3 regions of the Phyllobacterium sp. RCAM01083 genome follow, and region 1 is predicted to be linked to each of the others. Evidence: riboswitches for the same ligand, from Rfam matches in the RefSeq annotation. Region 1 holds a riboswitch; each other region holds the start of a gene.

Region 1 (3,268 bases):
TGTCGCCATAGAGCAGGTCCATGGTGGCGGCGGGCCGGGACTTGTCGAGATGGATGCAGCTTTCGGTCAGTTCAAGTGTCTTGATGCCGTGCGGCGCCAGCGTGTCGGGGGTGACCTCACCGCCCGGCTTCATGCCGTAATTCCAGCCGGCGAAGAAGAAATCCGGTTCCGCCGCAATGAGATTTTCAAGGGTCGGATATTTCGGCGCAAGCTCGGGAATGGCGCCCAGCTGTTTCTTGAAGGCGTCGTCGAGCTTGTACCAGCCGGTAATGCCCGAAACCCCGACCATCGAGGATTGCAGGTGCAGGGCGAAGGCCATTTCGCTCATGTTGATGTCCTGGATGACCGCACGCTTGGGCGCGGCCTCGAAGGTGACGGGCTTGCCGCAACTGTCGACCGTCACGGGAAACGCCCATGCGGGGGCGGACAGCGCCGACAAGGCGAGGGCGAGCAGCATTCTTTTCATCAAATTCTCCGTAGCTGAGCAGTTTGTTTTGTGGTTGGTCCGGGTGCTTCGAACACCATGAGATCGCGATCCTGCGAGGGATGGCGCAGGCGCAGGACATCGAGATCGAAGACATCGCTGACGATGCGCGGCGTCAGCGTTTCGTCGGGCGTGCCGGCGGCGACGAGCTGGGCGGCATGCATGACGGCAACGTGGGTGGCAAACGGCGCCACCAGCGGCAGGTCGTGCAGCACCGCTATAACAGTCACATTGAGACCGGCCACCAGCGCCAGCAATTCGCTGCGCGCCTTCGGGTCGAGGTGATTGGTGGGTTCGTCGAGAAACAGGATGTCAGGCTGCTGGGCGATGGCGCGCGCCAGCTGCACGCGCTGCCTTTCGCCGCCGGAGAGCGAGCCGATGGGACGGCGCGAAAACGCGGCGATCCCGGCGCGGAGCAGGGCTTCCGTCACGATATCCCGGTCCTTCGCCTTGGTCAGGGTGCCGGTGTGCGGAATGCGGCCAAGGGAGACATAATCGTCAACCAGCAATTGCGGGTCCGGCATGTCGGTCTGGCCGACGAAGGCAAATCTCCTGGCCCGTTCCTTCGGCGGCAGCCGGTCTATTGCCGTACCGTCGAGATGGACGTTGCCGGAGGAGGGGCGCAGCAGCCCGGCCAGCATGCGCAAAAGCGTGGATTTCCCCGCGCCATTCGGCCCGATAATGGCAAGTCGCGCGCCGCGCACGATGTCGAGCGATACCTCGTCCACCAGCGTCTGGCCGGCGGTGCGGAACGTCACCTCGTCGGCACGCAGGGCAACATGGCTCATGGGCGGATATCCGTGACTGCAGGCAAGGCACATGGTGTCAAATCCCAACCGGTAAACGTCGTCGCGTTATCGCGGACGCGTCGTTCTCGTATAGTAACGTTATAACATTGGTCAATGCCTGATGTATCATAGGTGCGCCGGAATGCGTGCGAGAGTCTTGTCCCAAAGGCCTTGCGGGCGCTGTGATGCCTTGGACCAGCCATCGGCGAGCGCGTGATACATCCGGGCGAAGTCCAGAAGATCGGCAAAGTCCGTGGCGGGATCGATATCGCCGAAGAGATATTGCGCCTTGCCGGGCGCCCGGAACGCCACCGTGCAGGGTCGTTCGCAGCCCGCCATGCAGCCAACACCGCGCACCTCATAGCCGAGCTGGCCATCGAGTTCCGCCTGCAGCCTGTGGGCAAGGGCCTGTCCCGGTCGTGACAGGCCGTCGACCGCCTTGCACAGGGTGCAGACGATAATCTGGTGATCGGGTCTTGGCGTGGTCATGCCGGTGCCTTGCCTTGTGGACAAAGGTTAGGGGAACGCGGCCAATGCACCATCGCGACAATGCGGGAGAGGACATCGCATCGCTCCCGGCACACCCCGTCCGGTTCGAATTGTAGATGAGATGGCAGGTCTCCTGGCTCGCGGGTCTCAGCTTCGCCTTGCCTTCCCGACCTTCCGGTCAGTGGCATGTCAGGCATCGCTCACCGCTTACAGTTGCGGGGGCAGCCACGGTCTCGGTCCCTTTTGGGTACGCCTCACCGTGTTCCCTTTTCATCTCCCGCGTTGTCGTGCGGAAGAAACCATCGGCGCGGATGCTATGCGGCCAGCCGCGCAGTTGCAAGCACGTTTATGCGGCAATTTTTGCCGCTGCCAAAATTTTTGGCAAATGAAAGATTTCAATTGGCCGGTAACGCGTTAGAGTGCTGGGAGCATTTGTGGAACCGCAGTTTTTTGAATCAGACTTTTGAGGCGATATGGCAATTCACGCAGCAGTCTATCATCTGACACACTACAGGTATGACCGGCCCATCATGCTCGGGCCGCAGATCATCCGGCTCCAGCCGGCACCCCATTCCCGGACAAAAGTTCTCAGTCATTCCCTGAAAGTCAGTCCGGCCAATCATTTCGTCAACCTGCAGCAGGACCCCTACGGCAATTTCCTCGCCCGCTTCGTCTTTCCCGAACCGGTGACGGAGCTGAAGATCGAGGTCGATCTCGTCGCTGATATGACCGTCTACAATCCATTCGATTTCTTCGTCGAACCGGTCGCCGAGACCTGGCCGTTCAGCTATCCCGAAGAGATCAGCGACGACCTGTCGATCTATATGAAACCGGAACCGGCAGGACCGCTGGTTTCGGCTTTCCTTGCAACCATCGATCGCAGCCCGACGAACACGGTGAATTTCGTCGTTGATCTCAACGCACGTATCCAGCGCGAGATCGGCTATGTCATCCGCATGGAAACCGGGGTTCAGGAACCGGACGCAACCTTGAACCTGCGCTCGGGATCGTGCCGGGATTCAAGCTGGCTGCTGGTGCAGGTGTTGCGCAATCTCGGTTTTGCCGCGCGGTTCGTCTCCGGCTATCTCATCCAGCTGAAGCCCGATCTTGTCGCCATCGATGGTCCCGCCGGAACGGACAAGGATTTCACCGATCTGCATGCCTGGTGCGAAGTCTACCTGCCGGGGGCGGGCTGGATCGGTCTCGACCCCACCTCCGGGCTTCTGACCGGTGAAAGCCACGTACCGCTTGCCGCCACCCCGCATTACCGCAATGCCGCACCGATTTCCGGCATGGCGGAATTCGCCAATGTGGAATTCGGTTTCGATATGCGGGTGACGCGCGTATCCGAGCACCCGCGCATCACCAAGCCCTTTTCCGACGAATCCTGGAATGCGCTCGATGCGCTCGGCGAAAAGGTGGACGCGATCCTGAACGAGAGGGATGTGCGCCTGACTATGGGCGGCGAGCCCACATTCGTGTCCATCGACGATTTCGAATCGGGCGA
Region 2 (3,268 bases), 670 kb from region 1:
GGATATTGGTGTAGTTCAGCAGCCGCCGGAATTTCTCATCGGTGCGGGTCATGCGGGCCGCCAGATCGAGGATCGGCTTGCGGTAGTCGGCGATAACCGCCATTTCACCATGGGACAGGCTTGGAATGGAAATGCCCGATGTATCGGTACCGGCGCTGCTGCGGTGCGCCCAGCCGCTTTCGGTTTGCAGCATGAACAAGCATGAGAGCAGAGCCAGAAGCCAGCCTCCCGGGCATCCCATGGGGATATCGAAGCGTTGCGGTCTCATGACAGTCCCATCGGCAGCGGAAGCCTGAACGCCCGCGGGCGTTCAGGAATGGCGCGACTGCGCTCAGCGTGCCGCATGCAGGCGATAGCGCGGACGCTGTCCGGCCAGAACCCGTTGAGCCAAAGCGCCGAAGAGCAGACCAAGCGTTGTCCAGACGATCACATGGATGCCCAGCGATGCGACGCGGAAGTTCCAGAGAACGGTCGGTGAGAACTGTTCGGGAACTTCATTGATGGCGGGAAGCGCGTATTGCACCAGCGCAATGAACACGACATAGGCGGCACCGGCCATCAATGTCGCGTTCCATGCGCCGTGCTGGGCATAAAGGCGCTTTGCCAGACCCACAGCCGCCGCAAGGGCACCGAGCGAAACCACCAGCATGACGAAGAACAGTTCCGTTCTGGCCCCGATGGTATCCGGGCTGCCAACCGCAGGCGGATTCATCGGGTACTTGATGCAGGGAACGAGAACAATTGCCACAAAACCTGCGAGCGCCAGCAGGGCCGCCGTACTGCGCGGGCTGAGGGAACTGACCCGGCCATGCACAAAGGCAAAGACCAGGGAGAACAATCCGCCAAGCGCGGCACTGTAGACGACAAGGCCGGTAAACAGGCCGATGCCGGCCTGTGTCGCCCGCGTGACAAGCTCCGGTTCAGCCGCTGCGCCGGCCGCCTGGCTCATCTTTTCCTCGAAGGCAATGGCATGATCAACCTGCGGTTCACCGAACACCCGGGCAAACCCGAACGCCAATAACCCTGCGATGACCCCTGCGATCATGCCGCGGATCAAAAGATCTCTTGTCATTGTTTTGTTTCCTCAGTGGCAGGGAAAACCGAGGAGATGGCGGCCGTCATGAACGAATTCGTGCACATACATGCCCGAGAAGAGCGACATCGCACCTTCTTCCGCACCAATGAAATAGATTGCGAGCAGCATGATCAGCCCGCCGAAAATGGCCCAGGGCAAGACTTCGCCAAGAGGAATGGGCGTGACGCCTGCTGACGGCGTAAGAGCGATATCGGACATGAATTTTCTCCCAGAATGACGCGTTCACTAACGGAATAAATGATGTTGCGGCCAGGGTCTGGCTTTCAATCAGTGAAAAAGGACTGATTAATTACAGTGGCGCGACCGCTCCGGAATTTCACCGGCTTCCAAACTCGCAACAGCACGGTTATATCTGTGCGCGCCGCAGACTGTCAATGAACGGTCTGCAGGCTGTTTCCGGTTTTTTCCTGAGGGTTTTGAGGGATATTTTGACCAGAGCCACGCGGTTGACCCTTGTTTGCCATGGCGCCACACCGGCGGTCCGCACAGGTGCTTTCCCCGCCGACGAAGCGCTTGAACCCGGGGAAGCCCAAAACCTGCAGGCTATTGCCGGGCATTTGCGCCGTGCGCACCGTGTTTTGATCAGTCCGGCGCTGCGCGCCCGGCAAACCGCCGATGCCCTGGGTCTGGTATCCGTTGTCGATGCGGCGTTGGCGGATATCGATTACGGGAAATGGGCGGGGAGGACACTCGCCGCTGTCCACGAAGCTCACCCGGACGATGTAACGGACTGGATGAACAATCCCGCCTCGGCCCCGCATGGCGGCGAATCCATCCATGATTTTCTCGTCAGGATTGCAGATTGGATGAGCGCGCATATGCATGATGGCGGTCACACAATCGTGGTGACGCACGCTTCCGTCATTCGTGCCGCTGTTCTGAGCGTGTTGCAGGCACCGGATTCCGCATTCTGGCGCATCGATGTCGAGCCGCGCAGCTGTACGGAAATGAGCAGCGACGGCCGCCGGTGGATGCTTCGCGCTGCCGCCTGCGTGCCGCCGCATCCCACAGGGATTCTGCCATGATCCCGGCAAAAATCAGGCTTAGCTTTCGCCGCGCGGTCGCACCCTTTCTCCGGATCCGTCAAATCCGCCCGCTCACAGGAGTTCTCATGTCACGGCTCATTCGTATTTTTGCTGTCGCAACGGTCCTTAATGCCGGCCTGTTGGGGCAGGTATTGGCGCACGCCCATCTTGAATCGGCAGTTCCGGCCGAAAACGCCATCGTGAAGGTCTCGCCCGTCGAGATCGATCTGACATTTTCCGAGGGTTTGAACCTGAAATTCTCAGGTGCAACGATCACTGGCCCGGGCAAGGCGACCATATCGACGGGACAGGCCAAACTGTCGATCAACGACCACAAGACACTGGTTATTCCGCTGTCGGCCCCCCTCGCGTCGGGGGAATATACCGTGAACTGGACCGCACTTTCCACCGACGGTCACAAGACCAAGGGCAGCTATACATTCACCGTCAAACCCTGATGGGGTTGGAGACCACGCTTGTTCTGTGCAGGTTCGTGCACAATACGTCCACGATGTTCCTGTGGGGCGCGTTTGCCTATCTCGCACTGCTTGTGCCCAAACCCCTGGCGCTGGAGATCGGGGAGCGCCTGCGTCCTGCGAGCGGGATCGCGGTCTTTCTGGCTATCGGAACGATCTTTGCCGCTCTGCCGCTGCAGGCTGGAATGATCGGGCAGGGCTGGAGCGATGCCGTCGATCTCGGAACCATCCGCGACGTGCTGCTTGAGACAAGCGTCGGCCGCGGCTGGGCGATACAGGTCGCGGCGGCCCTGCTTTTGTTGCCCGCATTGGCTCTCTCGCCACGCCGCGCGTCCATCGCTCTTGCCATGGCTTCGGGGCTGCTTCTGGCAAGCCTGGCATTTTCCGGCCATGCCACAATGCGGGAGGGCTGGATCGGCGCGGCCCACCGTTTTAACGATATGGTGCATGTGCTCTCGGGCGGCGCGTGGATCGGCGCGCTGATACCGGTCGTGCTGATCCTTGGCCGGTTGCGCCAGGCGGAATGGCGTGTGACTGCGCAAACGGCGCTGATGCGGTTTTCGTCGGCCGGTCATGCGGCCGTCGCACTGGTGATCGCATCCGGCGTGGTCAATACCACGCTCGTCCTTCGACGTCTGCCGGCTGATTGGACATCCCTCTATCAGGCCTTG
Region 3 (3,268 bases), 1.8 Mb from region 1:
GGTCAGATGATCCAGCATCCAGCGGGTGCCGATGCTGTTCTCCTGCGCCTTGACCGTCACGGCGATGGTGAAGGGCCGTGACGGGCTGGAGGAGAGCGTATAGGTGCGCAGGACGGCTTCGGGCTGCACCGGCAGCTCGAAGGTCATGAACTGGCCCGGCTCATAGCGGAACCAGTTCTGGTTGTCGGAACGGAATGTGAAGGTCTTCACATTCGGCGCTTCCTCGATGATCGACAGACACTCCAGCAGATGCAGCCGGTCATTCCATGGCTGCATCTGGTCGAGGTGCGGGTAAGACTGAGGAACGCCCATGTTCATTGTGTACCTATGCTACCTTGCTGAGCCGCGTATCGCCGCCGGAGAGACGCTCTTCCATGAACCTGCAGTACCATTCGAGGAATTGCAGCACGCCGCCTTCATGCTCGGGCGAATAGGGTCCGGGCTCGTAGGCGGGCGAGCGGATGCCGAAGGCGTTTTCCTCGACGATCCGGCGGTCCTGGTCATTGGTCTCGAGCCAGACATGCGTCAGTTCCTCGATGGTGTAATCCACGCCCTCGACCGCATCCTTATGCACCAGCCATTTGGTGGTGACCTGCGTTTCATCCGGGCCGAGCGGCAGCACCCGGAAGGAAATGGCATGGTCGCCGAGGATATGGTTCCAGGTGGTCGGGTAATGGAACAGCAGCAGCGAGCCGATCTGCTTCTCGTTGACACTGTCGCTGAGCTGCCGGCCGACGGCGCGGCGCCCGCTCATCGTATAGCTTTCCGCATCGCGCAGCAGCGGCACACGGGTGGCGCGGTACTGGCCGTCATCGGACATGCGGAAAATGCTGGGCAGGCCTGCCGCTTCGCAACGCTGCCAATGCGCGGCAATTTCCGGATCGTCTGCGGCGCCCTGGACACCGCTCACGCTCGGCGCTTCCGGGAAGGTCTTGCACAGCTCGGGATGATTGGCCACGCAGTGATAGCACTCGCGGTTGTTTTCCCAGACCAGCTTCCAGTTGCCCTTTTCGACGATGGTGCTCTGATAGGCGACCTTGGTTTCGGTGAGGTGGTGCGGCGCGAGATAGGGTTCGATCAGTGCGCGCGTCGCGCTGAAATCGACAGGATTCTGCGCCAGGCAGATGAAGATGTAACCGCCGACGCTTTCGCACTGCACCGGCTTCAGGCTGTGCTGGCTGGCGTCGAAATCATCGCCCATCTGGCGGGCGAACAGCAGGCGCCCGTCGAGCTCGTAGGTCCACTGGTGATAGGGGCAGACGAGCTTGGCCGACGTGCCGCGCTCGGCTGAGCAGACGCGCGAGCCGCGATGGCGGCAGGAATTGTGAAAAGCCCGGATCTGGCCCTGGCGGTCGCGCACGATGACCACGGGATAGTCGCCGACCTGCACCGTGAAGAAGTTGCCGGGCTTGGCGACTTCGCAATCATGGCCGATGAACAGCCAGTCGCGATAAAAGATGTTCTCCATATCCAGCCGGAAATAATCCGGATCGGAATAGAAAGACTGTTCAAGGCCGTAGCCGGGTTTCCGGTTTCTCAGGTTCCGGAGCAGTTCGTTGCGTATATCCATGTCGTGTCCTCGCCTCGATGTTGCGAAAGAACTGACTGGTGGTGACGGAGGAAGAACGCCTGCACGGCCAGCCACCGGCTGGTGCCCGCACAGAATCATGCTCCTTGATCGCCCACCGCGATCAGTCGGTTTTTGGTACCGAGGCTGGTTTCCGGGCTCTGGAGTTGCCGTATCGGCTGTCACGACGCCTTCCCGGGGTTGTGACCCAGTGGCTGTTATGCCGTGTTTCACTCCACTACCGTTGCGGGGGCAGCGCCGGGTTTCCGACCGGCTTCCCAATTCTCCGCTTCCCTAGAAAAGCGGCACCTCAAGTGCCCCGATAAAAGCATCCGGCACCCAAAAAGAATAGGTGCGGAAACGACATCGCATTTACGTAAGACGACACGCCGGGCGCGTGTACACTATGTCGCAGATTGGCGATCAAACGGCCTCTGATTCAATCCAGAACCACCAGTTCCTCGAAATGATTCATATCGGCAAAACTGCAGAATGCGGGCGGATTCAACGCAATGACCGGCGATTCACGCCGGATGAATGCTAGGCAATCATCCAGAAGTTCCTGCCAGGCCCCGAGCCTTTCGTCCGGGAACCGCGCGATCGGATAGGCCAGCGTGATGTGGAAGACATAGGTGTCGTGATCAGGATGCCGGTAACCGAACGGCACGGCCAGTTCGTCGCGCCAGGCGCGCATGATGCGCTCGTCATATTCGCTCGCACCGGCCACCGTCAGGCCCGCGGGCGTGACGTCGATCACCTCGACGTTGAACGGCCCGCATCCCTCGAAATCCTGCAGGCGATCCACATAAAGCCGCGTCATGTCGTCGATGCTTGTCTCCAGTGGAACATCATCCGGCCAATAGGACGGGCGGCGGCGATATTCGATAATGCCCTGAAACAGCGTCATGTGCAGGCTGGAGACGGGGGTAAAGGCCAGTTGGCCGGCATCGGGCATCGCCAGCATCCGGTCGCGCACGGCAATGACCGAGGCTTCCGACTCGGAGCCCTTCACCAGATGGCAGACCACCGTATTGCCGGGTTCCGGCTGAAAGACGCCCGCGCCGTTGTAGCGCCGGCCGAGATGCACCGGCGGTTCCGGATGCAGGCTGGCGGCAAAGCGGGCAAGCGAAGGCTTGATCAGGTCGAGCATGGGAACCCCGTGACGAGAGAAGACGATGCAACCGCCATAGGACAGCTCTTTGTCAGACTGATGAAGCCCCGCCCCTTTTCTATGGCCGGTGGAGATATTCCTCGATCGACGCCTGTTTCATTTCAATCGAGAAACCCGGCAGCGACGGCGGCATATAAGCGGCATCCCGGATGTTGCAGGGATCGACAAAATGTTCGTGCAGATGGTCGACATATTCGATCACCCGCCCCTCCTTCGTCCCCGACACGGCGATGTAGTCGATCATCGACAGATGCTGCACATATTCGCACAGGCCGACACCGCCCGCATGCGGCCAGACAGGCAGTTCATATTTGGCGGCGATCAGCAGCACGGCGAGCACTTCATTGAGGCCGCCCATCCGGCACGAATCGATCTGCACCACATCGATGGCGCCTTCGGCGATGAACTGCTTGAACATGATGCGGTTCTGGCACATCTCGCCGGTCGCGACCTTCACAGGCTTGATTGCCTGCCGGATCTTGCGGTGGCCCGCCACGTCATCCGGGCTGGTCGGCTCCTCGATGAAGAAC

The links. A riboswitch is a leader RNA that binds a small molecule or an ion and turns the genes downstream of it on or off. The one in region 1 is predicted to bind cobalamin.
Region 2: it holds a riboswitch for cobalamin, as region 1 does, so the genes downstream of both, ACZ25R_RS12920 (CbtB domain-containing protein) here and ACZ25R_RS16315 (DUF1636 family protein) in region 1, are expected to answer to the same signal.
Region 3: it holds a riboswitch for cobalamin, as region 1 does, so the genes downstream of both, ACZ25R_RS07355 (aromatic ring-hydroxylating oxygenase subunit alpha) here and ACZ25R_RS16315 (DUF1636 family protein) in region 1, are expected to answer to the same signal.

The regions. Positions count from the first base shown of each region.
Region 1 is NZ_JBVFZN010000005.1:1,933,515-1,936,782, reverse strand. It holds gene ACZ25R_RS16325 (ABC transporter substrate-binding protein) at 1-466, opposite strand, end outside; gene ACZ25R_RS16320 (ABC transporter ATP-binding protein) at 466-1,272, opposite strand; gene ACZ25R_RS16315 (DUF1636 family protein) at 1,399-1,761, opposite strand; cobalamin riboswitch at 1,868-2,080, opposite strand; gene ACZ25R_RS16310 (transglutaminase family protein) at 2,235-3,268, shown strand, end outside.
Region 2 is NZ_JBVFZN010000005.1:1,263,328-1,266,595, reverse strand. It holds gene ACZ25R_RS12930 (hypothetical protein) at 1-193, opposite strand, end outside; gene ACZ25R_RS12925 (CbtA family protein) at 332-1,072, opposite strand; gene ACZ25R_RS12920 (CbtB domain-containing protein) at 1,085-1,294, opposite strand; cobalamin riboswitch at 1,327-1,477, opposite strand; gene ACZ25R_RS12915 (histidine phosphatase family protein) at 1,525-2,121, shown strand; gene copC (copper homeostasis periplasmic binding protein CopC) at 2,208-2,579, shown strand; gene copD (copper homeostasis membrane protein CopD) at 2,579-3,268, shown strand, end outside.
Region 3 is NZ_JBVFZN010000005.1:128,415-131,682, reverse strand. It holds gene ACZ25R_RS07360 (FAD-binding oxidoreductase) at 1-318, opposite strand, end outside; gene ACZ25R_RS07355 (aromatic ring-hydroxylating oxygenase subunit alpha) at 326-1,570, opposite strand; cobalamin riboswitch at 1,696-1,895, opposite strand; gene ACZ25R_RS07350 (DUF1868 domain-containing protein) at 2,007-2,717, opposite strand; gene ACZ25R_RS07345 (L-fuconate dehydratase) at 2,797-3,268, opposite strand, start outside.